4 regions of the Zhenhengia sp. genome follow, and region 4 is predicted to be linked to each of the others. Evidence: riboswitches for the same ligand, from Rfam matches in the RefSeq annotation. Region 4 holds a riboswitch; each other region holds the start of a gene.
What was found. A riboswitch is a leader RNA that binds a small molecule or an ion and turns the genes downstream of it on or off. The one in region 4 is predicted to bind cobalamin.

Region 1: it holds a riboswitch for cobalamin, as region 4 does, so the genes downstream of both, cbiD (cobalt-precorrin-5B (C(1))-methyltransferase CbiD) here and ACLTBU_RS09655 (ABC transporter substrate-binding protein) in region 4, are expected to answer to the same signal.
Region 2: it holds a riboswitch for cobalamin, as region 4 does, so the genes downstream of both, ACLTBU_RS15520 (cobyric acid synthase) here and ACLTBU_RS09655 (ABC transporter substrate-binding protein) in region 4, are expected to answer to the same signal.
Region 3: it holds a riboswitch for cobalamin, as region 4 does, so the genes downstream of both, ACLTBU_RS12475 (sirohydrochlorin cobaltochelatase) here and ACLTBU_RS09655 (ABC transporter substrate-binding protein) in region 4, are expected to answer to the same signal.

The regions. Positions count from the first base shown of each region.
Region 1 is NZ_JBKVCH010000003.1:224,764-232,387, reverse strand. It holds gene ACLTBU_RS05185 (MATE family efflux transporter) at 1-155, opposite strand, end outside; gene ACLTBU_RS05180 (alanyl-tRNA editing protein) at 249-1,445, opposite strand; gene ACLTBU_RS05175 (DUF445 domain-containing protein) at 1,608-2,498, shown strand; gene ACLTBU_RS05170 (HelD family protein) at 2,519-4,771, shown strand; cobalamin riboswitch at 4,798-4,977, shown strand; gene cbiD (cobalt-precorrin-5B (C(1))-methyltransferase CbiD) at 5,099-6,232, shown strand; gene cobI (precorrin-2 C(20)-methyltransferase) at 6,235-6,915, shown strand; gene cobM (precorrin-4 C(11)-methyltransferase) at 6,917-7,624, shown strand, end outside.
Region 2 is NZ_JBKVCH010000018.1:22,535-30,158, forward strand. It holds gene arcC (carbamate kinase) at 1-382, shown strand, start outside; gene ACLTBU_RS15490 (uracil-xanthine permease family protein) at 407-1,369, shown strand; gene hydA (dihydropyrimidinase) at 1,374-2,747, shown strand; gene ACLTBU_RS15500 (single-stranded DNA-binding protein) at 2,872-3,222, shown strand; gene ACLTBU_RS15505 (NADH peroxidase) at 3,300-3,842, shown strand; gene ACLTBU_RS15510 (DUF1540 domain-containing protein) at 3,854-4,174, shown strand; gene ACLTBU_RS15515 (CDP-alcohol phosphatidyltransferase family protein) at 4,304-4,864, shown strand; cobalamin riboswitch at 4,917-5,093, shown strand; gene ACLTBU_RS15520 (cobyric acid synthase) at 5,211-6,758, shown strand; gene ACLTBU_RS15525 (ABC transporter substrate-binding protein) at 6,775-7,624, shown strand, end outside.
Region 3 is NZ_JBKVCH010000011.1:82,705-90,328, forward strand. It holds gene cbiQ (cobalt ECF transporter T component CbiQ) at 1-51, opposite strand, end outside; gene ACLTBU_RS12465 (energy-coupling factor ABC transporter substrate-binding protein) at 55-342, opposite strand; gene ACLTBU_RS12470 (energy-coupling factor ABC transporter permease) at 345-1,085, opposite strand; gene ACLTBU_RS12475 (sirohydrochlorin cobaltochelatase) at 1,113-1,895, opposite strand; cobalamin riboswitch at 2,032-2,221, opposite strand; gene ACLTBU_RS12480 (hypothetical protein) at 2,288-2,641, opposite strand; gene ACLTBU_RS12485 (GNAT family N-acetyltransferase) at 2,770-3,258, shown strand; gene ACLTBU_RS12490 (hypothetical protein) at 3,284-5,245, shown strand; gene ACLTBU_RS12495 (helix-turn-helix domain-containing protein) at 5,375-6,235, opposite strand; gene ACLTBU_RS12500 (sulfatase) at 6,357-7,624, shown strand, end outside.
Region 4 is NZ_JBKVCH010000007.1:129,589-137,212, forward strand. It holds gene ACLTBU_RS09650 (S-layer homology domain-containing protein) at 1-3,168, shown strand, start outside; cobalamin riboswitch at 3,298-3,477, shown strand; gene ACLTBU_RS09655 (ABC transporter substrate-binding protein) at 3,606-4,679, shown strand; gene ACLTBU_RS09660 (FecCD family ABC transporter permease) at 4,663-5,673, shown strand; gene ACLTBU_RS09665 (ABC transporter ATP-binding protein) at 5,660-6,427, shown strand; gene ACLTBU_RS09670 (glycoside hydrolase family 35 protein) at 6,610-7,624, opposite strand, start outside.

The DNA of each region.
Region 1 (7,624 bases), on a different contig from region 4:
CCGACTAAACTAACCAGCACTCTTTCTACAGCAGATGGCCAAGCGAGATTAATCGTATTTTGATAAATCTGTTTAGAAGGTGGAATAGTACCAATTTGCTGAGCCGGTTTAATCATTTTTTCACAATTAAAAAAGTTAGATAAACTAAGTTCCATTGTATGTGACATCTCCCCAATAATACATAGTATAATTTAATATTTCAACTTATTAATATACTATAGATTACTATATATTACAATGAACATAAGTTAAGATTTAGATATTTTTAAGTAAGCATAATCTAAAGCAGATTCTAAATTGCTAAGGGATTTACCACCGCCTTGAGCAGAGAAATAACTGCCGCCACCACGGCCATCGATAAGGGTAATACTATCTTTCAGAAGGGTATCCATATTAAATTTCTTCAGCTCTTTAGAACACATAAAGATGAGATAGGCCTGCTCATCTAGCATAAGTCCAAGAAGGGCAATAGTATTTGGAGTAGCAGTAAGTTTAGAACCTAGCAACTGTACTTCTTTAAGTGTCCTATTTGAGAAGGACTTTTTGACAATGTGGCAATTGCGAATAATAGGGGCTTCTTCAAGTAAGCCTTTTACTTCGAATTCTGCAATTTTTTCTTTAAGCTTTCGGTTTTCGCTTATAAGGGTATTGGTATGTTGAGTAAGCGTTTCTACTCTAGTGAGAACATCTTGTTCATTGCCTTTAAGCATATGGCAAAGATGACGTACAAATTGGTCTTTAGAAAGGCTATCTGCTACACCGCGGTCCCCAGCAAGGAAGGTGATACGAAGATTTGTTTTATTCTTTTCCCATTTTATGAGTTTAATGAGCTGAACTTCTATGGTTGAAGAAGGATGTGTACCACAGCAAGGATTAATGTCTAGGTCTCCTATTTTTACAATACGAATCGGTTCGTAAGTTTTAGGAAGAGATTTTCTAATATTTAATTTTTTAAGCTCTTGCTTAGTAGGATAGAGGATTTCTACTTGAATATTTTCGTTAATAATAGCATTGGCAAGACGTTCTCCTTCTAAAAGCTGCTCAGATGTAAGCATTTTATCAATATCAATTGTACAGATTTCCCTACCTAAATGAAAGCTTACTGTGTTAGCCTCGAAAGCATCTAAAAGACAGGCCGATAGAATATGCTGAGCCATGTGTTGTTGCATATGATCTAGTCTACGTGCCCAGTCTAAACGGCATTTCGCCTTATGAATTTTAATTGGTTTTTTAGGGCTTACATGATAGATGGTGCCGTTTTCTTCATAGACATAAGTGATCGGTGAGTCTTCTATAAAACCTGTATCACTTGGCTGGCCACCGCCTTCGGGATAGAAAGCTGTTTGATCAAGAACAATATGAAAGTCTCCGCTTTTTTCAGTAATAGAAACTACTTCAGCAGTAAAAGTTTTTTGATAAGGATTAGTATAGTAAAGTTTTGACATGGTATAGCTCCTTTATTAATAATAAAAAATTGGTTATAGTAAATGTAAGTAATGTTATCAGTATAACAGGGTATAGGTATAAAGCGAAAGGTTATTGTTTTTTGAAGATAAGGTAGCTATAATAAAAGACTAGACAAAAGAGGATATCTAAGGAGGAAGGATATGAACTTAGAATTTTTAATAGGACCTTTAGTAGGTGGCTTAATCGGTTATATTACAAATGGCATTGCGATTAAAATGCTATTTAGACCACTAAGACCCCTTTATTTATTTGGGAAAAGAGTGCCTTTTACCCAAGGAATTATTCCAAAGGAAAGAGATCGTATAGCACATAGCGTTGGAGAAGTAGTAGCTAGAGAACTTATTAATCAAGAGACACTTAAAGAGAACCTTCTTTCACAAGAAATGTATACAAAAATAGAACGTGGTATAGAAGAATGGTTTATAAGTCAAAAGCAATCTAAAAAGACTGTAAGGCAGATACTTTGTGAAATGAGTACTCCTAAAGTTATTGAGGACTTATCAGATACATTAAAAGAAAAAGTTACAGATCTTTCTTATAAAAAGATAGTAGAGCTAGATATAGCAAGTAGTCTTTCAGAGTCGGCATGTAAAGAAATTAAGGGTCAACTTGGCATGTTTGCTATGTTTATGAATGATAGTATGATCGAAACTGCTAAATTAAAAATTGAAGAGCTTATTAACAAGATGATAGAAGAAAAAGCTGAAGATATGATTTATGATGTCATTGATAAAGAAGGTGATAAGCTTTTAGATGCATCTATTGAAACTGTTGCAGAGCATATAGAAGAATACTTGCCTAAGATTAAATATATTTTAATGAAGCAGTATACAGCTGTTGTAGAAACTCAGTTAGGAGATATGCTAGAGGGGCTAAATATTGAAAAGATTGTAGAAGATAAAATTAAAGCTTTTGATATGATAGAGCTTGAAAAACTTATTTTAGATATTATGGATAAAGAGTTAAAAGCAATTATATGGCTAGGTGCTGTACTCGGTGTTATCATGGGAACAATTATGAGTTTATTTTAGAAGAGAAGGATATGGGGCAAATGAGCGAATATAAAACAGCATTAGAAGAAGAAAAAAAGTATTTAGAACGTGTAACGGAATTCCTAGAAGAACAAATTCAAGGTTGTGGTATTGATATAAAAGGACAGAGAAAAAATCTTGTAGACATTAGAAGAGAAATGTATACAGAGGGCTCACGTTATACAGATGAGATGGACCGTATGGCTGAGCTTAATCAGTATATTACAATGGAAGCTGTTGAAAGCTCTCAGTATAAACATAAACTAGAAACACTAAAAAAATATGAAAAGATGATAGATAAACCTTATTTTGGACGTTTTGACTTTGCAGAAGAAGGTGAAGAGAAGGAATCTATTTATGTGGGCTATCATAATATCATGAATGATGATACTTATGAGGTATTAGCTTATGACTGGCGTGCACCTATTGCTAGTGTTTTTTATAGAAGTGAATTAGGACCTGCTAAATATATAGCACCTTATGGAGAAATTGAAGGAGAAGTATCTCTTAAGAGACAGTATGAGATTAAAAAAGGAGAATTAGAGTACTTCTTTGATTGTAGCTTAACGATTACCGATGAACTCTTACAGCAAGCATTAGGTAAAAATACATCCAGTAAAATGAAAAATATTGTGGAAACCATTCAAAAAGAGCAGGACCAGATCATAAGGGATAGGGAAAATGACCTTCTCATTGTGCAGGGCGTAGCAGGAAGTGGTAAAACATCTATTGCTATGCATCGTGTGGCCTTTTTGCTCTATGACAGATTAGAAAGTGGTTTAACACATAATCAGATTATGATTTTATCACCTAATCATCTTTTTGGAGAATATATTTCTAATGTTCTTCCAGAACTAGGGGAGGAAGATGTAGCTCACTTTACAGTAGAAGATATTTTTGAAAAATATTTTGGAAATCATTTACGTATACGTAATCGTAATAGTCAAATGGAATATATTATCGGAAGTAAGCATAGAAAAAAAGTAAGAGAAACAATTGCTTTTAAAGGTTCAAAAGCGTATATAGAACTTTTAGATCGTTTGGTGGATTACTGTGAAACACATATGATTAAATTTACGGATATTTATTATGATAAGGAACTTGTTGTAGATAAGGATACATTAAAAAAAGATTTCTTAGATAATGCCATTAATATGTCTATTGTTAAGAGGCTAAATCGTATCGAAAGAATTATACTTGAGAAAATTAAACCTTTAGAGAAAGAAAAAAGAAAAGAAGTACTAGAAGAAATTGAAGCTTCTGGTGCATATGCCTTTGAAGAAGAGCGTAGATGTAAGGAAGTACTTAATGAATTTAGACAAGAGGTATTCAATCAGCTGAATCGTTTTATAAGAGTTAATATTTTCTTTGTGTATAAAAGAATGTTTACAGATGAAAAGCTCTTTAATCAGTTAGCTAAAGGACTTGATATGCCATATAATGCTTTCCAAATGATGCGTTATAGCCTACGCGCTTTAAGACCAGAGTGTATACCTTATGAAGATGGAGTTGCCATACTTTACTTAAAGCTTAAAATAGAAGGTACTAATCTTTATCAAGGCATTAGACAGGTTGTTATTGATGAAGCACAAGATTATTATCCAATACATTACAAAGTATTTGGGGAGCTCTTTAAAGGTGCACAGTATACTGTTCTAGGAGATGTGTGTCAAACTATTGAAAAGGAGGCTAGCCATACGATTTATGATGATGCCATAGAACTTTTAAATCCTAAACGTGCACTTAAGCTAGAACTTAATAAAAGCTACCGTTCTTCTTATGAAATTAATCAGTTGGCTATTAACTTAAGAGAAGATCAAAAGGCTTGTATTGCTATTGAAAGACATGAAGAGGCTCCTCTTATGCAAAAAGCTAATAATGAGGAAGATTTAAATGAAAAGATAGTGAATCAGGTAAAGACTTATAAAGCAGCTGGACTTGAAAGTATTGCTATCTTGTGTAAAACAAAAGGTGAGGTACATGAAGCCTATGAAGCTTTAAAAGACCAGTTAGAGCTTAGTATTTTATCTTCAGATGATACGATACTTGAAAAAGGTATTCTCATTATGCCAATTTATATGGCAAAAGGATTAGAATATGATGGGGTCGTTGTTTATGATGCAAACGCTGAGAAGTATAAAGAAGCTTTTGATAAACAACTTTTATATATTGCAACTACAAGAGCACTTCATAGACTTTCCTTTATTTATAAAGGCCAGATAAGTCCTTTCTTAGAAGAAGCCATCAAGAAGGGAAGCATTGACAAGGCATAGAGGATGCACTAATATACTACTTGAAAAACTTAATAATTGTTAGAGGTGCTATTTACTAGCTTAATAGGGAAACAGATGCAATTGCTGTACGGTCCCGCCGCTGTGATGAGGAGAAACGATGATAAACCACTTTCTTAAAAAAGAAGGGAAGGGCATCGTTTTGATGATTCTAAGTCAGAAGACCTGCCTTTTAATAAAACACTATGAACTCTACGAGCGATGGAGGGTGTGCGAAACATAACTGAAAAACAGTTATGTATTTTAGCGTGCATGAAATCTCCCACTTGTAGTGGGAGATTTTTTTATAACTAAAAAAGGAGTTTGCCTATGGATACATATGTTGTAAAAGGTCAACAAGTATTGAGATATGGATATACCACAGGAAGCTGTGCAGCAGCTAGCGCTAAGGCTGCTACTAGAATGCTTTTGATGAATGAAGAAGTGAGTGAGGTTAAGCTTATAACCCCTAAGGGGATTACACTTTCGTTAGAAGTGTGTGATATAGAGAGAAGTCAGGATGCAGTCAGCTGTGCTGTTGTAAAAGATGCCGGAGATGATCCAGATGTAACGCATGGTATGAAGATTTATGCAAGTGTCAGAAGATGTAAGGGAGCTGGGGTCCATATTGATGGAGGGATTGGTATTGGCAGAGTCACTATGAGAGGGTTAGCGTGTCCTGTAGGGAGTGCTGCTATTAATCCTGTGCCTTACAAAATGATTGGAGAAGAAGTAAAAAAAGTATGTGATGAGGTAAGTTATAGTGGCGGGATAGAAGTTATTATTTATGCACCAGAAGGGGAAGAAGTAGCTAAGAAGACTTTTAATCCTAGATTGGGTATAGTAGGGGGGATTTCTATACTAGGAACAAGTGGGATTGTAGAACCTATGAGTGAAGCAGCTCTTATTGATACCATAAAAGCTGAATTAGATGTGCAGTATGCAGCTGGTAAAAAGTGCATTTTAATTTGTCCTGGTAATTATGGAGCGGACTTTGCAAGGGATAAGTTCGGGCTAGATTTAAATAAGGCTGTTAAATACAGTAATTATTTAGGTGAAGCTTTAGACTACATCGCTTATTTAGGCTTTGAAAAAGTTTTAGTTGTCGGGCATAGTGGTAAGTTAGTTAAGGTAGCAGCAGGAGTTATGAATACCCATTCTAGATATGCAGATGGTAGATTGGAAGTACTGGCTGCTCACGGAGCTTTATGTGGATGTAAAGCGAATATTATTAAGCGAATTATGGAAAGTGTAACAACAGAAGAAGCATTGAGACACTTGAAAGAAGCAGGTAGCTTTGAAAGTACCATGCAAAGTGTCATGAATAAAATAAAAATGCATATAGATTTTAGGGTACAGCATAAAGTAAATGTACAAATTATTATGTTTTCAAATGAAATGGGCGTTATTAGTAAGACTGATAAGGCATTAGAAATATTAAAAGACTATCAGATGGAGGAGTAGAAATGAAGGGAAAATTATACGGTGTAGGAGTAGGTCCAGGAGATCCAAAACTAATAACTTATAAAGCAGTAGAGACAATACAGAAATGTCAAGTTGTTGCAGTACCTAAATCAGGCAATTCAGAGCAGGTCGCATTAAATATAGCAAAAGAATTTATTAAGAATCAAACACTGATTGATTGCTATATGCCTATGATTCGTGATAAACAAGCCCTAAGAAAACAGCATGAAGAAGTAGTAAGTGAGTTTAAAGGATATTTAGATAAAGGGCAGGATATTGCTTTCTTAACATTAGGTGATCCTACTATTTATTCTACATATATGTATATTCATCGTCTTATAAAAGAGATGGGGTATGAAACAGAAATTATTCCTGGCATCTCTTCTATATGCAGTGTAGCTGCTGCTTTAAATGACTCTTTGTGTGAGGGAAGTGACTGTTTACATATTATCCCTGCTTCTTATAAGGGGAAGGAAGACTATTTGGATTTAGAAGGGACTAAGGTGCTTATGAAAACAGGTAAATCTATGGAGAAGGTTAAACAGCATCTGAAAGAAAAAGGCTTATATGAAAGAGCACGGGCAGTAGAATGTGCAAGTATGCCTAATGAAAAAATCCATGAGAGTTTAGATACAGTGGAAGAAAGTAGTTATTTTTCTGTCATTGTAGTAAAGGAGAGATAGAATGATTCATTTTGTAGGTGCAGGTCCAGGAGATATAGAGTTAATTACAGTTAAGGGGCAGAGATTACTTAGTGAAGCCGATTTAGTGATTTATGCAGGTTCTTTAGTTAATCCAGAATTACTCAAAGTATGTAAAGAGGAAGCTGTTATTTTAGATAGCGCTTCTATGACGTTAGAAGAAGTGATAGAAGAAATGGTTAGAGGATGGAAAAAGGGGCAGAAGATAGTTCGTCTTCATACAGGAGACCCGAGTATTTATGGTGCAATCAGAGAGCAAATGGATCTTTTAGATACCTATGGAGCAGATTATGAAGTCGTACCTGGTGTAAGTTCTTTTTGCGGAGCGGCATCAGCACTTAAGGCGGAGTATACTTTGCCTAATGTTAGTCAGACTGTTATTTTGACACGGGCTGGAGGGCGTACGCCTGTGCCAGAGAAGGAGGAATTGTCTCTACTGGCATCTCATGGTGCTACTATGGTCATTTTCCTAAGTATAAGTCTAGCTGACAAGGTCAAAGAAGAGTTACTTAAAGGAGGCTATGCCTTAGATACACCAGTAGCTATTGTCTACAAAGCCACTTGGCCAGAGGAGAAGGTGTATAGAGGTATACTTGAAAAGTTGCCTCAGATGATAGAGGAGCACCATTTAACGAAGACAGCACTTATTGTAGTAGGGGAGTTTTTAGGAGATAGATATGAACGCTCCAAA
Region 2 (7,624 bases), on a different contig from region 4:
TATTGCATCAGGAGGTGGGGGTATACCTGTAGTAGCACATGGTAATCATTTATCCGGTGTAGGCGCTGTCATTGATAAAGATTTTGCAAGCTGTGAAATGGCTAAAGCTGTTCATGCAGATTGCCTTATTATTTTAACAGCAGTGGAGAAAGTAGCTGTTAACTTTGGGAAATCTAATGAAAAATGGCTTGATACACTCTCAGTAGCTGAGGCTGAAAAGTACATTGCAGAAAACCAGTTCGCTCCTGGATCTATGCTACCTAAGGTAGAGGCAGCTACTAATTTTGCAAGATCAAAGGAAGGAAGATATACACTTATTACTTTACTTGAAAAAGCAAAAGCAGGCATAAGAGGAGAAACTGGAACAAGGATTAAACTTTAGAGGCTTAGCCTGGGGAGGGGAAGTATGCACTTAAAACGTAGTAGTGATCAAGAACTTATTTACCAGTTAGATGGAAGACCAAGTTTAGGGGTAGCTGTGCCACTAGGACTTCAGCATGTTCTGGCCATGTTTACGGGTAACTTAGCACCTATTTTAATTGTCGCAGGCATTGCTGGGGTTCCTATGGAGGAACGTGTACTGATGATTCAATGTGCTATGCTAGTATCTGGATTTACCACATTTGTTCAACTTTATCCTATTAAATTTGGAAATAAGTTTCAAATTGGAGCAGGCCTTCCTATTGTAATGGGAACAGCATTTGCTTTTGTACCAACCTTATCTACCATTGCAGCAGCTTATGGATTGCCGGCTGTTTTTGGTGGTATTTTGGTAGGTGCCATTGTTGCTTTTGCTGCTGTTTATATTGTATCAGGACTCGAAACATTAGGTAATACAAGTGGTATTACAATGGCTGCTTTTAATAGAGAAGCAACAGCCTCAGAAAATTCAGGAGCACTTTTAGCAGATGCGATTGGTTCACAGTTAGCAGGACTTTTTAATTGTATGCCTAATACAGCTTTTGGGCAAAATGCAGGGATTATTGCGATGACAAAAGTAGTTAACAAATTCTGTATTGCTACAGGGGCAGCTGTTCTGGTCTTAGCAAGTGTTATGCCTAAAGTAGGTGCTATTTTTGCAGCACTTCCTTCTAGTGTGCTAGGAGGTGCTGTTATAACGGTATTTGGTATGATTTTAGTAAATGGCTTTAAAATGATTGCACAAGCTGGTTTTTCTGAGGGGAATGTAAAAGTGCTTTCTATTACTTTTGCAGTAGGGTATGGTTTGACAGCTGTGACAGAAATTATTGGTAAATTCCCAACATTTTTACAGTTTGTATTTGGTGATGCAGTAGCAAGTGTATGTATTGTAGGAATGGTTACAAATATTGCCTTCAATCTAATAGGAAAGAAAAAACAAACGAGGTGATGCTATGTCTTACTTGATTAAAGGCGGTATTATCGCAGAGCAAAACCGATATACACCTGTAGATATACTTGTTGAAGGAAACGTTATAAAAAAAATAGGTAAGATTGATAAGGCAGACCACATACTTGATGCAAGTGGCATGATTCTGTTTCCAGGCTTTATAGATGCACATACGCATTTAGATATGGATACTGGAATGGCCCATACAGCTGATGACTTTGAATCGGGCACAAAAGCAGCACTCATACAAGGGACAACAAGCATTATAGACTTTGCTACCCAAAATAAAGGTGAAACCCTTATAAATGCTTTAGAAAATTGGCGTCATAAAACAGATGAAAAGTGCAGTTGTGACTATGGTTTTCATATGGCTATTACAGAGTGGAATAATGAAATAAAAAGTGAGCTACTTACTATGCGAGAATCAGGCATTACATCTTTTAAACTGTATATGGCGTATGATGCTTTAAGATTAGATGATGGGGCTATTTATGAAATTCTAAAGAGTGCTAAAAACTTAGGAGGATTAGTGGGCGTACATTGTGAAAATGGAGATCTCATTAAGGCATATACAAAAATGCTACTTGAGCAAGAGCAAAGGACCCCTTTAGCACATCCCTTATCTAGGCCAGATATGATAGAAGCTGAAGCAATCAGTCGATTTTTAGATATTGCTTATATGGTAGATGTTCCAGTGCATATTGTACATTTGAGTACACAAAAAGGATTGGAATGTATAAGAAGAGCTAGAAAAAGGGGGCAAAGAGTTTATGTAGAAACATGTCCACAGTATCTACTTTTAGATGAAAAACTGTATCACTTAAAGCAGTTTGAAAGCGCCAAGTATGTATTATCACCACCTCTTAGAAGTAAACAAGATCAAGAAGCCTTATGGGAAGGTATTCAAGAAGGAGAAATCCAGACAATCAGTACAGATCATTGTGCTTTTAACTTTGAAAGTCAGAAAAAAATAGGGATTGATGATTTCACTCAAATTCCAAATGGTATACCTGGGATTGAACATAGGCCACAACTTATTTATAGCTATGGTGTAACAAAAGGACGTTTAAGTTTGCAGGAAATGGCATATTTACTCAGTACTCATGTAGCACAACTTTTTGGCATGTATCCTCAAAAAGGTACTTTAGCTGTAGGTAGCGATGCAGATATTGTTGTATGGAATCCGGGTTATAGGGGGGTGATTTCTGCTAAAACGCAGTTACAGCATGTAGATTATACACCATATGAAGGATTTAAAGTTATTGGCCGAGCCGAACACGTCTTCTTAAGAGGTATGCACGTGGTAGAAGAAGGTAGAATAGTTGAGGAAAAGAAAGGTCGCTATATTTTCAGAAAACCACCTTTAAATATGAAATAAAGCATAAGCAGCTGTTGAAAAAGAACACAGCTGCTTATTTTTTAGAAAATATAAAAAAATAGCAGGTAGCTGTATAAAATCAAGGGGTTAGGCCATACTTTAGAAAAAATATAAGGAGGTTAGTATGAATCAAGTTACTTTATTAGGCAATTTAACAAAGGATCCTGAACTAAAAAAATCTAAGGATACAGATGTTTCTTACACACAGTTTACTCTAGCAGTACATGAACGTACGAGTAGAAAAGAGAAGAAAACGTATTTTATCGAGGTTGTAGCTTTTCATAAGCAGGCTGTTTTAATTACTCGTAGTGTTACAAAAGGTCAACAGATCTTAGTGCAAGGCAAAATCGTAACAGATTCCTATATAAATAAAGAAGGTGAAAAGGTTTATACAACAAAAGTAGTACTAGAAGATTTTTCTCTTACAGGACGTAAGCCAGTACAGAAAGAAGCAAGTGAAGAAGCTGTTTCATAACTTTTTTAGAAGAGTATAAAGTAGAAGTTGCAGGAAATACTAACGGTAGTAAGCATTATTAAAAAGGAGATGAACAAATGAAAAAGTACGTATGTGTCATTTGTGGTTATATTCATGAAGGTGACATGCCACCGGATGAATGTCCAATTTGTAAAGCACCTGCTAGTAAATTTAACCTAATGGATGATCAGCTCACATGGGCAGATGAACATCGTATTGGCGTAGCAGATGGTGTAGATCCAGAAATTATTGAAGCCTTAAGAGCTAATTTCTTAGGTGAATGTAGTGAAGTAGGAATGTACTTAGCTATGAGTCGTCAAGCAGATAGAGAAGGCTACCCAGAGGTGGCAGAAGCTTATAAGCGTATTGCTTATGAGGAAGCAGACCATGCAGCTAAATTTGCAGAACTTTTAGGTGAAGTTGTTAAAGCAGATACCAAAGCAAACTTGCAAGTACGTGTAGATGCAGAGTTTGGTGCATGTGAGGGTAAGAAGAAACTTGCTACACTTGCTAAACAGCAAAACTTAGATGCTATTCATGATACCGTGCATGAAATGGCTAAAGATGAAGCAAGACATGGTTGTGCCTTTAAAGGCTTACTAGATAGGTATTTTAGCTAGGAGGACATAAGATGACAAAAGTACATTGTAGTGTAACAAATTGTTCTTATAATAATGATCGCGTATGCTATGCTCAGCGTGTGGCTATTGGTGGGCAAGGAGCAGTAGAAGATGAAGCAACTTGCTGCGGCACTTTTTTAAACCAAGATGTGTATAGTAACTTAGCAGAGCACACAGAATATAAATCCCCTTGTTTAAGTGTAACCTGCAGTGTTGCAACTTGCACCTATCATGCAGACCATCAATGTACACTTAATAGTATTGATGTAGATGGTTCAGGTCATGCTGCTATTTATATAGAAACATGCTGTTCAAGCTTTAAACCTCAATAAGTAATCCCCGAAAAGTTATTAAGATAATGGTAAACTTTTCGGGGATTTTTATATTTTATTCATAGATTGCGCGTAAGCTAGCATTAAAGCGCGGACTATTGAATATATATGAAGGGAAGTTATGTACAAATGAAAGATAAAATAACTTTGAAAGAAGCTTGTAGTATTCCTAATCTTTTATGCTATGTAAGAATATTACTTATCCCACTTTTTATATGGTGTTATATGACAGCAGTAAGACCCGAAGATTATTATAGAGCAGCAGGTATTATTATTGCATCTGGATTGACAGATTTTCTAGATGGCTTTATTGCAAGGAAATTTAATCAAGTTACAGAACTTGGCAAGGTTATTGATCCTATCGCAGATAAATTGACCCAAGCAGCTATTGCATTTGTGCTAGTGTTTCGATTTGAGTGGATGTGGATGTTACTTATAGTATTTGTTATTAAAGAAATTACAATGGCTATTAGCTGTCTGGTGCTTTTAAGAGAAGGTAAAAAGCTAGATGGTGCTCTGTGGTATGGTAAAGTGTGTACAGCAGTATTTTATTTTACCATGATTATTCTTATTGCCATTCCATCTCTAAACCTTACCAGTGTAAATATTTTTATAGCAGTGGCCACAATCATGCTTCTATTTGCCTTTTTAATGTATATGCTTATCTTTATTCATATGAAGAAACAGTAGTACATACTTGACAATTCATACAACTTATGTCATGATAAGGCACGACAATCGAAAACAGACAAGAATATAAGGTGCTTTTAAAAAGCTTAATAGGGAAAGTTAAAAGCTGCAGCCCCCGCTACTGTTGATAGGGACAAAGGTGAAAGATGCCACTGTAACAAAGTTATGGTAAGGCTCACCGGAGGATGAACTATTAGCCAGGAGACCTGCCTTATAGGATAAACGTATTCTTTCGGTGGGAAAGACGTATGGGTAAAATGAGGCACAAATCTGTACGTATATTTTCAGTTAGCAAGGAGGATACTTGCTAACTTTTTTTATTGTAGCCATTTATAAGGAGGTTTTTATGAGAAAGCCTAATTTAATGTTTCAAGGAACAGCATCTTCAGTAGGTAAGAGTGTACTTGTTGCAGGATTATGCCGTATTTTATACGAAGAAGGGCATAAGGTAGCACCTTTTAAATCTCAGAATATGAGTTTAAACTCTTTTATTACAGAAGATGGGAAGGAAATGGGAAGAGCTCAAGTTATGCAGGCAGAAGCTGCAGGTGTTAAGCCTTCTGTTTTGATGAATCCGGTACTTATTAAGCCCACAGGTGAAATGAAAGCACAATATATTATTGAGGGCGAAGTGTACAAGGATATGACAGCCATGGATTATCATCAGTTTAAACCTAAGCTCAAACATAAAGTCAAAGAAGTCTATGAAAAGCTTGAAGCTTCCTTTGATACGATTATTTTAGAAGGAGCAGGTAGTCCGGCAGAAATCAATTTAAGAGAAGGCGATATTGTTAATATGGGAATGGCAGAGCTAGTAGATGCACCAGTTATTCTTATTGGCGATATTGATCGAGGTGGAGTATTCGCATCATTAGCAGGAACCCTGTTACTTCTTTCAGAGGAAGAACGGGCGCGCGTTAAAGGTGTGGTTATCAATAAGTTCCGCGGAGATGTAGAGATTTTAAAACCAGGACTTAAAATGCTAGAGGATATTATTAAAATACCCGTATTAGGGGTGGTGCCATATTTTAAGCTAGCACTTGATGATGAAGATAGTGTAAGTGATATTTTTTATGCACAAAAAGCAAAAAATGAAAATGATTTAGTTATTAAAATCATTCGCCTGCCGTATATGTCTAACTTTACAGATTTTAATATTCTGTATTCATTAGATGGTGTCCATGTAAGTTATGCACATGCTAAAGAAGAATTAAAAGAAGCTGATCTTGTTATTATACCAGGTTCTAAAAATACCATTAAGGATCTTAATTATTTGAAACAGAATGGCTATGACGAATGCTTGCAGGAACTTAAAGAAGCAGGAGTGGCTATCTTTGGTATATGTGGAGGCTATCAGATGCTAGGACGTATGCTCTATAATCCGTATTATATTGAAAATAATATTGAGCATATGGAAGGACTTAATCTATTAGAAATCGATACACAGTTTGAATGTGAAAAGACAACAACACAAGTAAGTGGATGTATTGTAAATAAAACAGGTTTACTTAAAAACTGTAAAGATACTTATATAGAAGGCTATGAAATCCATATGGGACAGACTATTTGGCAAGGTGAAGGCGTGGTGCCTTTTGTAGAAATTCAGACTTGTTTAGGTGAGAAAGCTTCTAGAATAGAAGGTTATAAAGCAAGAGAGGCAGATGTTTATGGGACTTATATACATGGTATCTTTGATCAAGTGCATTTTACACTAGCTTTTCTTAAGGAATTGGCTCAAAAAAGAGGAAAAATGGAAGGGCCTATTAAAATTAGGAATGGTTACGAAGAGGATTATGCACGTTTTAAAGATCATGAGTACACCAAGCTTGCTAATATTTTAAGAGACCATCTTGACTTAGAAGCTATTAAACATATTTTATATGAAAATGAGTAGATAATGGAGGAAAAACATGAAGAAATTTTTAAAACAACTTACATTACTTGGCCTAGCAGGCGCTATGCTATTTGGGACAGTAGGATGTAGCCAACAACCAAAAGAAGTAACAGGAGAAGAAAGTGCGCAGGGACAAACTGAGCAGGTGGAAAAGGCTTTCCCCGTTACGATTACAGATTCTACAGGTACAGAAATTACTATGACACAAGCACCTGAACGTATTGTTTCTTTAGCACCAAGTACAACAGAGATTTTAGGTGCATTAGGAGTAACAGATAAACTAGTAGGAAGAACAAGATATTGTGATTTCCCAACAGAAGCTTTAGCAGCAGAAGAAGTAGGTGGGACTTCTGATCCTAATATTGAAACAATTGTAGCTTTAAATCCAGATTTAGTTGTAGCTTCTACGCATGTATCTGATGAAGTCATTAATAAATTAAGAGAAGTCAATATTCCAGTAGCTTTTTTAAATGAACAAGAGGACTTTGACGGCACATATTCTGCAATTGAGAATATTGGTCTTTTAGTAGGACGTTCTAAAGAGGCTGAAGCTGTTGTAAGTAAAATGAAAGCAACAGTTGAAAGCGTTGTAGAACGTATTAACAATTTAGATGAGGATGAAGTAAAACCTCGTGTTTATTATGCAGTATGGGCAGGAGATAGTGATTCAACAGCAGGCGGTGATACTTTCATCGGTCAGATGATTGAGCTTGCAGGTGGAGATAATATTGCTAAAGACGTAGAAGGTTGGAGTATTTCTAAAGAAAAAATTGTTGAAGGTGATCCAGATATGATTATTATACCTGCTGGAAAAGGGTTAAAAGAAACGCTTATGACAACAGATTTTTATAAAGATTTACGTGCTG
Region 3 (7,624 bases), on a different contig from region 4:
ATCAAGAGGCCTTAAGGTGGACATATAGGCATATTTATCAATATCTTTCATCGCTTAATCTTCTTTGGCTTTGCTGTGCCCTTTAAGATAACCAAATCCGTAAGCTAGGATACTTGCACCAAAGGCTGCCTGAAGGGCAAAGAGTAAGCTTTCAATTTCACCGCTAGCAGGTTCGATAAGTGGTTCGAACCAAGGTTCATAGTCTGTAGCGATTTGCGTGATAGCTGTTTCAGCCTCACCATCGGCTCCGCCAAACTCCGCGTTTTTTACAAGAAATAAAGGAGAAAAGCTAATAATTACAACAAGTACAATAAGTAAGATATTCATTTTTTTCTCAGACATCATTAATCCTCCTTTGAAAGTCTGCCTAAACTGATAAGACCTTCTTGGCTATATTTTTTTAGAGCATTAATTACAACAACAGTTAAAAGGCCTTCGCTGATAGCTAGTGGTATTTGAGTCATAGCAAAAATTCCGAGGAACTTAAGAAGTGATTCCATAAAGCCGCCAGTTTGGGCTGGAAAGGCGAGGGCGAGCTGAATAGATGTCATAACATATGTAAGAAGATCTCCTAACATAGCAGCTAAAAAGATAGCAAACCACTCAGGCATTTTAGTTTTACGAAGTAATTTATAGATAAAATAAGCTGCAAAAGGGCCTACGATTGCCATAGAAAATACATTAGCGCCTAATGTAGTAATACCACCATGGGCCAAAAGTAGCGCTTGAAACAATAAGACAATACCACCAATAACTACCATTACAGTAGGTCCAAACAGAATAGCACCGAGGCCTACACCTGTAGCGTGGGAACAGCTTCCTGTTACAGAAGGAACTTTTAGTGCTGACAGTACAAAGGCAAAGGCACCAGCCATAGCAAGCACGAGTTTAGTTTTAGAGTCTTCTTGAAGTGTTTTTTTCATAGAAATAATACCTGCTATGAAAAATGGTAGGCATAAAATTCCCCAGCCAATACTCCAGCCTACAGGAAGGAAACCTTCCATAATATGCATAGCCTGTGTATTCATAGTGACTAATCCTGCTACAAAGCAAAATACTCCAAAAATTGGTAACTTTCTTTTCATGATTACATCTCCCTTTTATGATAAATTTTAAAATGAATTGACGCAGTCTAAGGCATGATTTACAAAGAGTTTTTGAATTTCTTTATCTTCACCAAGGCCTTGTAACAAGATTTTAGACTGAATTCCATGTTGTGATAGGATAATCTTCCAAGAATCTTCTTCGTCTCCAGCCATATCGTTGATGGCATGGTCACCTGCCACAAGCATAAAAGGTGCGAGGTAAACCTGAGTTATACTGTCTTTTTGAAGTTTATAAAGTACTTCATCAAGTGTAGGATAGCCTTCCACAGTGCCTACATAAATAGGCGCGCCTAAATGATGGAACATATATTCCAGAGCGCAGTAGGCGGAAAAGGACTCATGGTAAGTACCATGCCCCATAAAGACTACACCTTCATGTTCTTTAAGTTTAGGCAAGCTGTTTAAAGTAGCAGAAACAGCGGCTTTGTAATCATCAATAGTCGTTAAAAGAGGTCTACCAAAATGGAGTTTTTTAAACTTCGCCTTAAAAGGTTCAATCTGCCTTTTAAGTTTGTCATACTCTTCTCCACAAATAATATGTAGAGATTGAATCAGCACCTCATCATAACCAGCTTCATAGATTTTCTGTAGGGCCTGGGAAGCATTATCAATATATAAACCGTCCCTAGAAGCAAGCTTGCGAATAATCATTTGTGAGGTGTAGGCCCTAAAGAAATCATAATCTTTAAAGGTTTTATGGAGTAGATTTTCGCAAGGTTCGATTGTTTTTTTTCGTGTGTCTTCATAGCTCGTGCCGAAGCTCACAACAAGTAAAGCTTTTTTTGACATAATCAGTCTCCTTCTTTGTTGAGTTTTAAATCGCAAGAAGGAAGGCAATAAAAAAAGCTCCCCCGAAGGAGAGCTTATGTATATTTGTGCATAACAAAAAAAGCACAAAATACATATTACCTCCTTTCCCACCGAAAGGGTAATTCTCATTTTAGGTAGGTCTCCTGGCTGACGTATCATCCCTCTTATTCACCTTCCCATACAAAAAGTACAGTGGTTAAGGTAAGCCTTACGAATAAGAAGTCCTCGTCTACAGTAGCGGGGGCTGCAGTGTATCACACGTTTCCCTATTAAGCTAAAGTAGCGCCTAAAATGTCTTTGCTTAAATATATGATGTTATTCGATTGAATATGTCCAGTATAGCGAAAAAAATGTTGAAAAACTAGTCCTAATTATTCGAGAATCATTTTATCCTTAATTTTAATGTCCCAAGTTCCAACGCTTCCAGAAGTCATAAGAGAACCAAGTCTAAAATCATCATTTAATTTATCCCCTTTTTCTACATCATCGTAGAATTGTTTATCAACAGGGATAGCAATCTCCACTTTATTCATAGAATCTTTAATATGGTCATTAATATCAAGGCTTAAGTGAGACTGTTTTACTTCAATAACAACAACGTAGCGAGGACCATTGTCAGTATTATAAAGTCTAGAGATTTCACGGTCAGAAAGGGATTTGCCACAGCCAACTAAAGTAAAGAGAGAAAAGAGGCTGATAGAGGCAATAAGAAAAGCTTTTTTCATATGAGTAGCTCCTATCTTAATTAGTTTAGATAATCCTATTATAGCATATTGACTAGGTGACTATAAAACTCTATAATGAATCAAATATTAAAAATATTTTAGCATACAAATAAAAGGAGTACATGTTCGTGACGTATCATATAACAGAAATGAAAGAGACAGATTGGTTAGGTGTAGCAGATATTTATAAGCAAGGTATTGATACAAAAATCTCTACTTTCCAAACAGAAGTCCCTACTTATAAAGTGTGGGATGAAGGACATATTCAAAGCTGCAGATTTGTAGCCAAGGAAGAAGATAAAGTAGTGGGATTTGTAGCTATAAGCCAATCCTTTGAGCGCTATGTCTATAGAGGAGTAGTAGAACTTAGTATTTATATTCATAAGGACTACAAAGGTAAGGGCATAGCTTCTGCTTTACTTGAAAAACTTATTATGGAATCCGAGAAAGAAGGATTTTGGACACTTGAATCTCTGATTATTAGAGAAAATGAAGCAAGTATAGCCTTACATAAGAAATGCGGCTTTAGAGAAGTAGGTTACAGAGAAAGATTCGGACAGATGGATAACGGCAAATGGCATGATGTAGTGATTATGGAAAGAAGAATTGCAAATTAAAGAATAGATTTAGGGAGAGGGAAAAATGGAGAAGAAGGTACAGGGTACAATTTACTATGTAGATAGTCACAAGGGAAGTGACAACAATCAGGGTACAAGTGTAGATAGGCCGTGGCAGACATTAGAACCTATCAATGCACAATCCTTTAAGCCGGGAGATAAAATTTTATTTGAAGCACATGGCACATGGTGCGGTGGACTGAAGGTGCGAGGTAGTGGACAAGTAGGGGCACCTATTGTAATAGATAACTATACTTATGAAGGGGGTAAATTACAGGTAGGTGTGCCGCAGGTAAGACCACTGATAAAAGGAGCGGGTAAGGTCCTTTATACTCTATGGCTTCATAATGTAAGCTTTTGGGAAGTGAATCATTTAGAAATCACTAACAAGGGAGAAGAGCCTTTAGCGGGGCGAACTGGCGTTATGGTAAGCGGAGATGATGATTTTGATCAAGCAGACGGAAATGCTTTGGAGCACCTTTATCTTAATCATCTCTATGTACATGATGTAAATGGTGATGCAACGACTAAAGATGGACATAACGGAGGTATCTACTATAATATTTTTGCTACAGATCAGGATAGGCCTATTAAGTTTAAAGACGTACGCGTTCAAAATTGCTATGTTAAAGATGTAGCCAGAACAGGAATATCTGTAGGCTCTACAAGGTGCCTAGGACTAAGTAGTAATTTAAGTCATCACACACCAGAAGAATTGAAGCAATATATGCATGAAGAAGTACTCATTAGAAATAACTATGTAGAGCGTTCAGGTGGGGATGCTATTGTTCCTCAATATTGTTATGAACCACTTATTGAGCACAATGTATCTCAAGAAGCAAGTATTGGAACACAGTCAGATCCTAATCTTATGTATAATGCAGCTATATGGCCATGGCAGTGCTATAGAGCTTTATTCCAGTATAATGAAGCTTTTGGAACCTATCTTAATGGAGATGGACAGGCTTATGACTGTGACTTCTCATGGGGAACCACTTATCAGTACAATTATAGCCATGACAATGAAGGTGGCTTTATGCTTGTATGCCAAGACAATACCATTGATTCAGTGGTGAGGTATAATATTAGCCAAAATGATAGACGCTGTTTATTTATGACTTCCAATAAAGAACCTGCCTATATTTATAACAATACATTTTACATAGGAGAACACTTAGATACAAAGATTTTCTCCAATGACCATGGACCTATGGTATGTTGGAATAATATTTTTTATAAAGAAGGAAAAGCGCAGTTATTAGATTGGCATGAAGAAGATGTAACCTATGATACCAACTTGTATTATGGCTTTAGCAATATACCAGAAGATGCTCATTCAATAGTAGAGGATCCATTATTTATATCAGCAGGGGTAGGCCAGACAGGTAATCTAGCAGAAGGACCTACACTTGATACCTTACAAGGATATAGTTTACAAGCTGATTCACCTACTCTTTATAAAGGCAAGGCAATCAAGCAGCATATGCTACCAGCTACAAGTAGATTCATAGAGGAAGATTTTTATAATCAGCCTATAAAAGATAGACCTACATTGGGAGCTATTGAATATGGACTTTCTACTTACACGCCTGAAACGGCTAAAGCCTACACAGATTACCAAAAACAATTAAAGCATTATAAGACAATTATTAGAAGTGGTGTTTTATCAGAAGACGCTATCGGGCAGTATTATGAAGCACACAAAGACCAGTTTTATAAGAAAGTGCCTATTTATAGGGTGGAATTTATAGAAGAAGGCGTTATTATAGAGATTAACGAAGAAAATAGAAGAAGGTATATGAAAGACTATCCAAAACTTATGGAAGAATTAGCACAAAGAAGTGAGGGGGAAGTCTTTAGCCTTACCCATCTAGACCAGTCAGTATGCCAAATGAAATGTATAAAGAAAATCGATAAAGGCTATAGGTCTTTAAAAGAAGTGAAAACACATATAGAATTACAACTTGCCAAAGCATATAGCAACTAAGATTTTGGTAAATATTTCTATAATTAGACGTTTGAATGAGAGGATGAATTATTTTTTAAAAAATATAAGAGGCTGTGGAATAATGAAGAATTTATTATTTCACAGCCTCTTATATTAGATTTTAGTAGTTTATAGGTTATGAAGCTTCTGATTACGGTAGTCAATAGGAGATAGGGTTGTAAACCTTTTAAAGACAGTAGAAAAGTACTGACTAGAGGAAAAACCTAATTGATAGCTAATTTGGGTGATACTAAGACTTTCTTCTTTAAGAAGTCGTTTGGCACATTTTATTTTTTGTCTCAAAATATACTCGCGAGGGGGAAGTCCTGTGTAGAGTCTAAAATTCGTTTTAAAGCGGCCTTCAGAGAGGTGAGTCATATGAGCTAGGTGCGTTAGAGGGAGTTCGTCGTAAATATGAGCCTTGATATAGGTCAGAACCTCTTCCATAGGATTTTCAGGAGGAGGAAGCTGGCTTTTTTCATCCTCAATGACTGTCATAAGTAGTTCAGAAAGGAGATTACGAATACGTGTTTTATGAAAAGGTTTAGGATCTTGTCCACATTCTAAAAGGGATTCGAAAAGTTCAGTAAGTCTAGGGCTTACCTTAAAAACTCTTTTAGAAATAGTTAGTAGACTCTTTAAAAGTTGCTGACTTTCTTCTTCGCTAAATAAAAGGCTTTGGAGCAGCTGTGTGCTAATAATTAAATAATAAAAATGTGATTTATCTTTAGGATGACTTCCAGAGCTATGATATTCATTAGGAAGGGTAATAAACATTTCACCACTATTAATGGTATAACTTATATCTTCTATGGTGTACACCTGCTCACCTTTAGTAAAGTAACTTAGTTCGATAGCCTCAGGGTGTACATGTTCTTCTAAAGGGGGACGGGCTGTAAGATGGCAGACTTTACCTAATTTAAAATTAAAAAAAGAATCTATAGATGTATAATCAATAATAGTTCGTTTACTGGTGGGGAAAGTAGTCATAAGAAAAACTCCTGATAAATATAGATAATTTATAATATTGTAACACAGTATAAAATAGAAAGAAATATGTGTAAGCTTCTGATATAGTAAACTTAAATTATAGAATAAAGGAGCAAGGGTAATGAAACGAAAACAACCTAATATTCTTTTTATTATGACGGATGACCATGCAGCTCATGCTATGAGTTGTTATGGTAGCAAAGTGAATGAAACGCCTCAGATGGATCGCTTAGCTAATATGGGAGCTCGATTTGACAACTGCTTCTGTACTAATTCAATTTGTGCACCAAGCCGAGGTGTTATTTTAACAGGTAAGAATAGCCATCTAAATGGGGTAAAAACATTGGAAGATGGTTTCGATGGCCGCCAGCAAACATTACCTAAACTTTTACAAGCTGGTGGATACCAAACAAGTATTATTGGGAAATGGCATCTAGGCCATGGAGGCAACTATGACCCAACAGGGTTTGACTACTGGAATATATTCCCTGGACAAGGGCAGTATATTAATCCTCAAATGTACGACATGGGTGAATTAAAACAATATACAGGTTATGCTACAGATATCGTAACAGACCTTACAATAGACTGGATTAAAAACCGTAACAAAGATAAGCCTTTCTTTATGATGTGTCACCATAAAGCACCTCACCGTCACTGGGTACCAGATGAAAAGCATAAGGATATGTATGAAGATATAGATATTCCGTTACCAGACACTTTCAATGACTCACATGAAGGACGTAGTGATGCTGTTAAATACAATCTAATGGGCATTGAAGAGCTTACAGAGTTTGATCTTAAGCAACCTTTTCCAGAAGGGCTTACAGATGCTGAGCTTAAATACTGGAAATATCAACGTTATATGAAGGACTATCTAAGATGTGTTGCATCTGTAGATGACAATATTGGTAGACTTCTTGATTTCCTTGAAGAAGAAGGCCTAAAAGAAGATACGATTGTAGTTTATACATCAGATCAAGGCTTCTTCTTAGGGGATCATGGTTGGTTCGATAAGCGCTATATGCTAGAAGAATCACTTAGAATGCCATTCTTAATGAGCTATCCAGGCGTGATTAAAGAGGGTAGTGTTATTACTGACCTTGTAGCTAACCTAGACTTTGCAGAGACATTCCTAGACTATGCAGGTTTAGAAATTCCAGAAGATATGCAAGGACGTAGCTTTAAACCAATTTTAGAAGGCAATAAGCCTAAAGATTGGTTAGATGCACTTTACTATAGATACTGGGTATATGAAGGTGAACATGGGGTATCACCACACTATGGTATTCGTACATTAGATTACAAATTAATTTGTTACCTGAAAGAAGCGAGAGACTTTAGTGGTAACTGTCTTAAAGAGGTAGAGGATAAAGAGTGGCCACAATG
Region 4 (7,624 bases):
TTAGTGGTACAAGGTTCTATCAAAGGTTATGGTGAGCGATACTTTGCTTTACAACAAGCATTAAAGGATATGTTAGCAAGCACAAGTTTGAATGAGGAAGAACTTTATACACCTGAAAGTTATGCAGTCTATAAACAAGCTAAGGCAGATTTAAATGCATTATTTGAGAAAGAGGAGATAACAAGTCATCAATTAATAGAAGGTGTTCGGAATGTAATAGAGGCTTATAAGCAGTTAGAACTCAGAGATCCACAAGAAGATGTCGTACCTAAGATGTTTAGCCTAGAATTAGAAGGTATAGAAACAGTACAGAGGATAACTGCTGAAACTTCAATAGCTCAGGAAGAAGCTAAACTTATTTTAGATAAGACACTTAAGGGAATGGAAAAAGAGTATGGAAAAGATATTTCACGACAAGGCTATTGGGGTGTTTTTAGACTAGCAAGTGCAGGTGTTGATTTGACAGATTATAAAGTTTATGATGTGACTACTCATAAGAATGGTGATTTCGGCACTTATCAAGCAACAGATTATGCAGCTATTATTTTACAATTGGTGATTATGGGAGAAAATCCTTATAACTATAAAGGCATTAATTATGTAGAAAAGTTGCAGGCTTTAGAAAAAATAGGAGGTGTTTACGGACCTTATGCTAACAATATTTGGGCGTTGTATGCACTAGATGCAGCAGGTGCTACGTATAATGAGGCGCTCATTAATATTGTAAAAGATCAAGCTGCTGATGATACTTTTGATTTAGATATGAGAGGTTGGGCACTTATTGGTATTCAAAATCATAAAGATGTTGTTGGTCAAGCAGAAATGCAAGAGATTATTGATTCCTTCAAAGATCGGCAGGTACAAGAAGGGGAATACCGTAGTACCTTTGACCATATACAATACCAAAACCAAAATATTAATACCCATTCTTGTGTGGTAGCAGGGCTAGTGGCAGCTGGAGAAGATGTAACAAGTGAGAAATGGAGCATAGCAGGGCAAAATCCACTCGATATTATTAAAAAAGCCCAGTTAGACGATGGAAGATTTATAACAATACCTAATATGGATTTTAAGGATTTTGACAAAGACGCCATTATTGCACTAGGCACTATTGTCCAAGGAACAAATGTATGGCAAAGACAATATTTAACAAGAGCGCACTTAGATGGTGTGATAGAACAAGCAAAGCTGATTTTGGAGGGAGATGTAACTAGTTGTCCTAAAGAACAAGTAGAGGCTTTAAGGTGGACTTATAATGAAGCTATGAGGGTACCTGAAGGAAAGATTAAAGGGTATGGTGAGCATTACTTTAGACTCAAAGAACTTATAGAGAAAATGACTTCTCATAAACTTCCTTACTTTACAGATTGTGCACTTTATACAGCTGAGAGCTTTAAAGTCTTTGAAAATGAGGCAATGGCTCTTACTATTGTAACGCATAATGCTAATGCAACAGCTCATGAGATTTATGAAAGATGTCAAGCCATTATTCTAGCACATGAACAGCTTCAAGAGGTAAGTACGCCAGGGCCAGACCCAGATCCAGATGATAAGGAAATGATTACGGTTACCTTTGAGCTGATAGGTGACTCCGTTCATGAAACAGCAGATAAACATGTAGACTTTGAGACATGGATACCAGAAAGGTCAATTACTGTACCAGAAGGTTCTGTTGTATTTGATGTTTTCCATAAAGCGCTAAGTGAGGCAGGATTAAGCTATGATGAATCACAGCCGGGGTATATTGGAGGGATTCAGTCACCAAGAGGCGAATGGCTAAGAGAATTTAGTAATGGTATTCATTCAGGATGGATGTATACAGTTAATGGAGCCCATCCACTTTATGGTTTAAGGCAGTATCCAGTTTATGAGGGAGATCATATTGTGTGGCATTATACAGATGATTATATGAAGGAAGAAGACTCAGAACATTGGGGAAGTAATACAGATGGCGGAAATGTAGTAGGGCAATCTGCAACAGTTACGCTAAGACCTGTAAAAGTCCAAGGAGGTACAGCTTACTTTACCTTTGAATTTAATCAGAAAACACAGTTTATCAATCAACTTCAAAGTAACGATAAAGAAGATAGCCTAGCACAAATTAAAGTGGAGTTACCAGATGAAGCAGTAGGTATAAGTCTAAAATTACCAAGTGAAGTTGTAGAAGCTTTAGGTCAAACACAGCATACTACGTTGCAGATTGTAACAGAGTGGGCAACCTTTACATTAGATGAAAAGGCACTTAAGCAAATGGTTAAAGAGGCAGATGAAAAGGCAATTGATTTTACGCTTAAACAATTGCATCAAAAGGATCTAAGCCAAGAAATTAAAGAACAAATAGGTGAGGGTACTATCTTGGTCTTTAACTTACAAACAGCTCAAAAAGATAGTTTAAGTTTAGGAGAAGAGAAGATAGAAGTTGCTGTGCCTTATAAGCTTAAGGATACGCAAGAACCTGAGTACTTGAAAGTATACTGGGTTACAGAAGATGAGCAGTTACAGCTTATAGAAGGTAGCCTTTATGATGAAGATACCAAGACAGTTCTATTTAGGACCAGTAAATGTGGCGAATTTATAGTCCTTTATAAAGAACCTAAGGAAGAAGGAGCACCAGTTTATCTCTTTACAGATATTGAGACAAGTTGGGCCAAAGAGTATATCGAATATCTTATGGCAAAAGGTCTGATTAAAGGAAAGACAGAAACGACTTTTGCACCAAATGATTGGATAACACGCGCTGAGTTTGTACAGATTTTAGCTCATATGAGTCAAGTTGATTTAAGCTTATATACAGAAAGCACTTTTCAAGATGTTCAAGATATAGATTGGTTTATGCCTGCTGTAGCATGGGCGAAGGTAATGGGGATTGTACAAGGAAGCGGTACTTGCTTCAACCCACAAGAGACCATTACACGTCAGGATATGGCAGTGATGCTCTATCGCTATATGAGCCAGGTACAACATTATACTTGGGACAACGCTACAAAGAGAGAGCTTTTTGCAGATGATAAGGTCATTAAAGCTTATGCAAGAGAAGCTGTTTATGCTATGAAAGCAGCTAATATTATAGATGGTAGAGAGCATGGCAACTTCGCGCCATTAGCTCAGGCAACACGTGCGGAGGTAGCAAAAATGATAGCACTTTTATTACAGAGTTTAGAAGAATAACAGCATTAAAAAAATTAAGGCTTATAAAACTTTAGAGAAAAAACTTAAAACGAGTAGCCTTGGTAAAAAGGCTACTCGTTTTAAGCATAAGAAAAGTATAAATATTGACATTAAATTAAAATAATTGTAATATGGAGAAATGTTATAGGTGCTATTTTACATAGCTTAATAGGGAAACAGTTGAGAGTACTGTACGGTCCCGCCGCTGTAAGGGGGAGAGCTTATCAGAAAGGCCACTTTTGAAAGAAGGGAAGGCGATAAGTTTGATGAACCTAAGTCAGAAGACCTGCCTATAATGAAACACCATTAACTCTACGATGGATGGAGGGTGTAATGAAAGCGCATTAAGTCTAAAAAGATTTAATGGGCTTGATTTGCACGCGTCTCCTAGAAATAGGAGATTTTTTTATGACTAAAAAACTATAGGAGTGAAGAAAATGAAGAAGTTAAGCTTAGTTTTAGCAGGGATTTTAATGTGTGCAAGTCTAGTAGGGTGTAGTCAGCCCAAAGGAAGTGTCGATGTAGAAACTCAAATTGAACAAGTACAAGAGCATGAGAACATTCAAGAGAGCAAATCTGTACAAGAAGAGCATGAAAAGGGTTATGAAAAACTTATTTTAGCTGAAACAGATACAACCGTAACTTTTGTAGATGGAGAAGGTAATGAGAAAACCCTTACTAAAAAACCAGAAAGAACGGTTGTGCTGTTAAATTCCATATTAGATTTATGGTATTTAGTAGGTGGTGAATCTGTTGCACGTGTAAGTGGTGAGTCTAATGTACCACCAGAAGCTATGAATATTACAGACTTAGGGTCTTTTAATAAAGTAAGTATTGAAGCCTTACTTGCATTAGAGCCAGATTTAGTCTTAATGCATACAACGAATAGTCAAACACAATTTGCAGATATACTTGATCAAAATGGTATTGAATGGGTAGTGATTGATGCCTCAACAAAAGCCTATAGTGCTTTCCAAAATAATGCTTATATTTTCAGTAAGATACTAGGAACAGAAGATTTATTTGAAGAGAAAGTCATGCCTGTAGTAGAAAAATGTGAAGGGATTATAGAAAGAGCCAAGGAAAATAAAGAGCATCCTTCAGTAGCAGTACTTTATTCGACAAGCAAAGAAATTAAAGTAGATACAGATGATTCCTCTATAGGTGAAATGACAAGCTTATTAGGTGTAGAGAATATTGTAAAACCTGAAGATATAGTAGTTGAAGGTGAAACAAGAGTAGCTTTTAGCTTTGAGAAATTGATTGAAGCGGACCCGGATTATATTCTTATTAGTACGATGGGAGATGTAGAAGGGGTGAAAGCAAAAATCGCAAAAGATTTAGAGAGCAATCCAGCTTGGAATGCTTTAACAGCCGTACAAAATGATGAAGTACATTACTTACCAAAAGATTTATTTGTATACAAACCAAATGCGCGCTATGATGAAGCTTTTGCTTATTTGGAAGAGATTTTTTTGAGAAAGAAGCCAAATAATGAAAACGGATTTTAGAGATACACCTAGATACAAGGGAATGGTCCTAATAGGACTTATACTATTTGTCATTGTAAGTTTATTTATAAGTATTGGATTGGGTGCTTATAAAGTAGGGCCTATGGATATTATAAAGGCTATTTTTGTAGAGAAAAGTGGTATGAACCATAATATTATTTATAACATACGCTTACCAAGAACTTTTGTAGCTGGGTTAGTAGGGGTATGCCTAGCATTAGCAGGCGCTATTTTGCAAGGGATCATGAGAAATTCACTGGCTTCTCCAAGTACTATTGGGATTACATCAGGAGCAGGACTTATGTCTGTTATTTGCTTAGTTTTATTCCCACAATATGAGTATTTAGTGACGCCAGCAGCCTTTGTTGGAGCGGTACTCACAACGGTACTTATCTTTATACTCTCTTGGAAGGATGGGATTAATCCGCTTCGTATGGTGCTGGCAGGGCTAGCCGTTTCTTCTTTATTAAATGCTTTAGTAGATCTTATTTTGATTTTTTTTCCTGATAGGGTGCACAACACCTTAGGTTTTTCTATCGGGAGCTTATCGGTTAAGGCTTGGAATGACTTTAATAGGATTTGGCCCTATGCCTTAATTGGTTTTATAGTGGCTATGATACTCTCTAAAAAGCTTAATATCTTACTATTAGGTGATGAGATAGCAGGAAGTTTAGGTGTAAATGTGGAGAGGCTACGCGTTATTCTTATTTTATTAACTTCTCTTTTGGCTGCCAGTGCAGTAAGTGTAGTGGGGCTCATTAGTTTTGTGGGCTTAATTGTACCACATATTTCTAGAATTTTGATTGGGTCTGATTATAAATATTTATTACCAGCAAGTGCCTTAACAGGAGCGGGGGTACTTATGCTTTGTGACACTATAGGAAGAGTAGTTGCTGAGCCTATGGAAATTCCAGTTGGAATTATTATGGCAATAGTTGGTGTACCATTTTTCTTATACTTATTAAGAGGAGGGATTAAGAGTGCTAGAAAGTAGAAAGCTTACTTTAGGTTATGAACAGCATATGGTAATCAAAGATCTCTCTTTTTGTATTAAGCCACACACCATTACTACTATTATTGGGCCTAATGGATGTGGTAAATCCACTTTGCTTAAGGCTTTGAGCAAGAATAAGAAAATTGCTTCAGGGGATATTTTTATAGATAACCAATCTATTCATAGCTACTCCCATAAGACACTTGCAAAAAAGTTAGCGATTCTGCCTCAGTCACCTCTTGTGCCAGATGATTTTCTCGTACGAGACCTTGTAAGTTATGGAAGAAATCCTTACCTGGATTGGATGGGGAGATTAAAGGAAGAGGATTGGCGTATTATAGATTGGGCGATTAATGAGACGGGTATTACCCATCTTCAAAATCGTAAGATGTCCACTATGTCTGGAGGAGAAAGGCAAAGTGCATGGATTGCCATGGCATTAGCACAGCAAACTGAAATCCTGCTTCTAGATGAACCAACTACTTACCTTGATATTGCACATCAACATGAAGTACTTGAGCTTATTAAGAGAATTAATGATGAAATGGGCATTACTGTGGTTATGGTTCTACATGATATTAATCAAGCCAGTCGTTATTCAGATAGGATTATAGCTATGAAAGAAGGCTGTAAAGTTATAGAAGGAAGTCCAAAAGAAGTTATAACGAAAGAGATTTTAAAAGAGGTATTTGGGATAGATGCTAATATCTATGAAGAAGTATCCTATGGCTATCCTTATTTTATTGTGAAGTAGGATGTATCGTATAAATAAACCAGCCCCCCTTATTCATTTTGTCGAATAAGGGGGGCTGGTTTATAGGTATAATTTATTGTAGACCATGTTTTATTTAAATAAGGTATTGAATTTGATCTTTTCAGATACTACAGCCTGCGCTATTAAGGTATACGCTTGATAATGTTTGGATTATTAAACATTTATCCTAAAATCGCATAATCAATGAATTCAATACTTGGCTCTTTAGCTTCATGTTGCTCAAAGATGACGATTTCATTTTCTCCTTCTTTAAGGAGTCCACTTGGTACAAAGAGTGTTTCTTGTGGACCTACGTTCCAGTAACGACCAATATTGAAGCCGTTAATGAGAACAAATCCTTTTGTAAGGTTTTCAAATTTAAGGAATGTATCATGTGCTTCATCTACTGTAAAAGTAGCTTGGTAGAAGCAAGGTTTATTTGTTTTTTCTATAGTATCTTTAAACTCAAGTTTTGAAAGGTCTTTCATATCTAAATTGTAGACATCATAGCCAAAGTGGTAACAGCCTGCAATGGTTAAGCCGCCTACAAGACCTTTATAGTCTTTAAGTTGAGGACCATAGTTAATACGCCCCATATTTTCCACTAAAATATCTAAAGTGATACCTTCACTTGGAATGTTACGAGATAACTCTTGTTTTTCGCCACGTTTATAGACAGCTACTTCTTCATCATTAATGAAAATTTGAGCACGGTCATGGATTTGTGTTAAGTGAATACCTACATCACCACGAGGGCCCTCTACATGTGTACGATAAAGGATATAACCAAAGTCTTGATCATAGTATTCCATGTTTTCTGCCATAGCAGATTCTTTTTTAGTAGTAAGATTATTTAAATTGTCGAAAAGAAGTGCTTGTTTGGTAAAGTTTACTTTGCCGTATGCTTTTTTTGTTGTATTAGCAGGAATTTCATATGGAATAGGACCAAAGTGTTTTTCCATACACTCGCGTATAGCTAAGTAAGTTTCTGTAATATCACCAGCTTCTGTTAAAAGAGCACAGTAGTCATAACTTGTTGCAGTAGCTCCATAGCCTTGTGCATTAGCATCATTGTAGAAGTTGGCACCGTTATAGAAACCAAAGTTGGTACCACCGTGGAACATGTAGAAGTTAACATGTGCATTATGAGCAAGCATATCTTCAAAGACTTGTACGACTTCATGGCTCGGTCTTGTA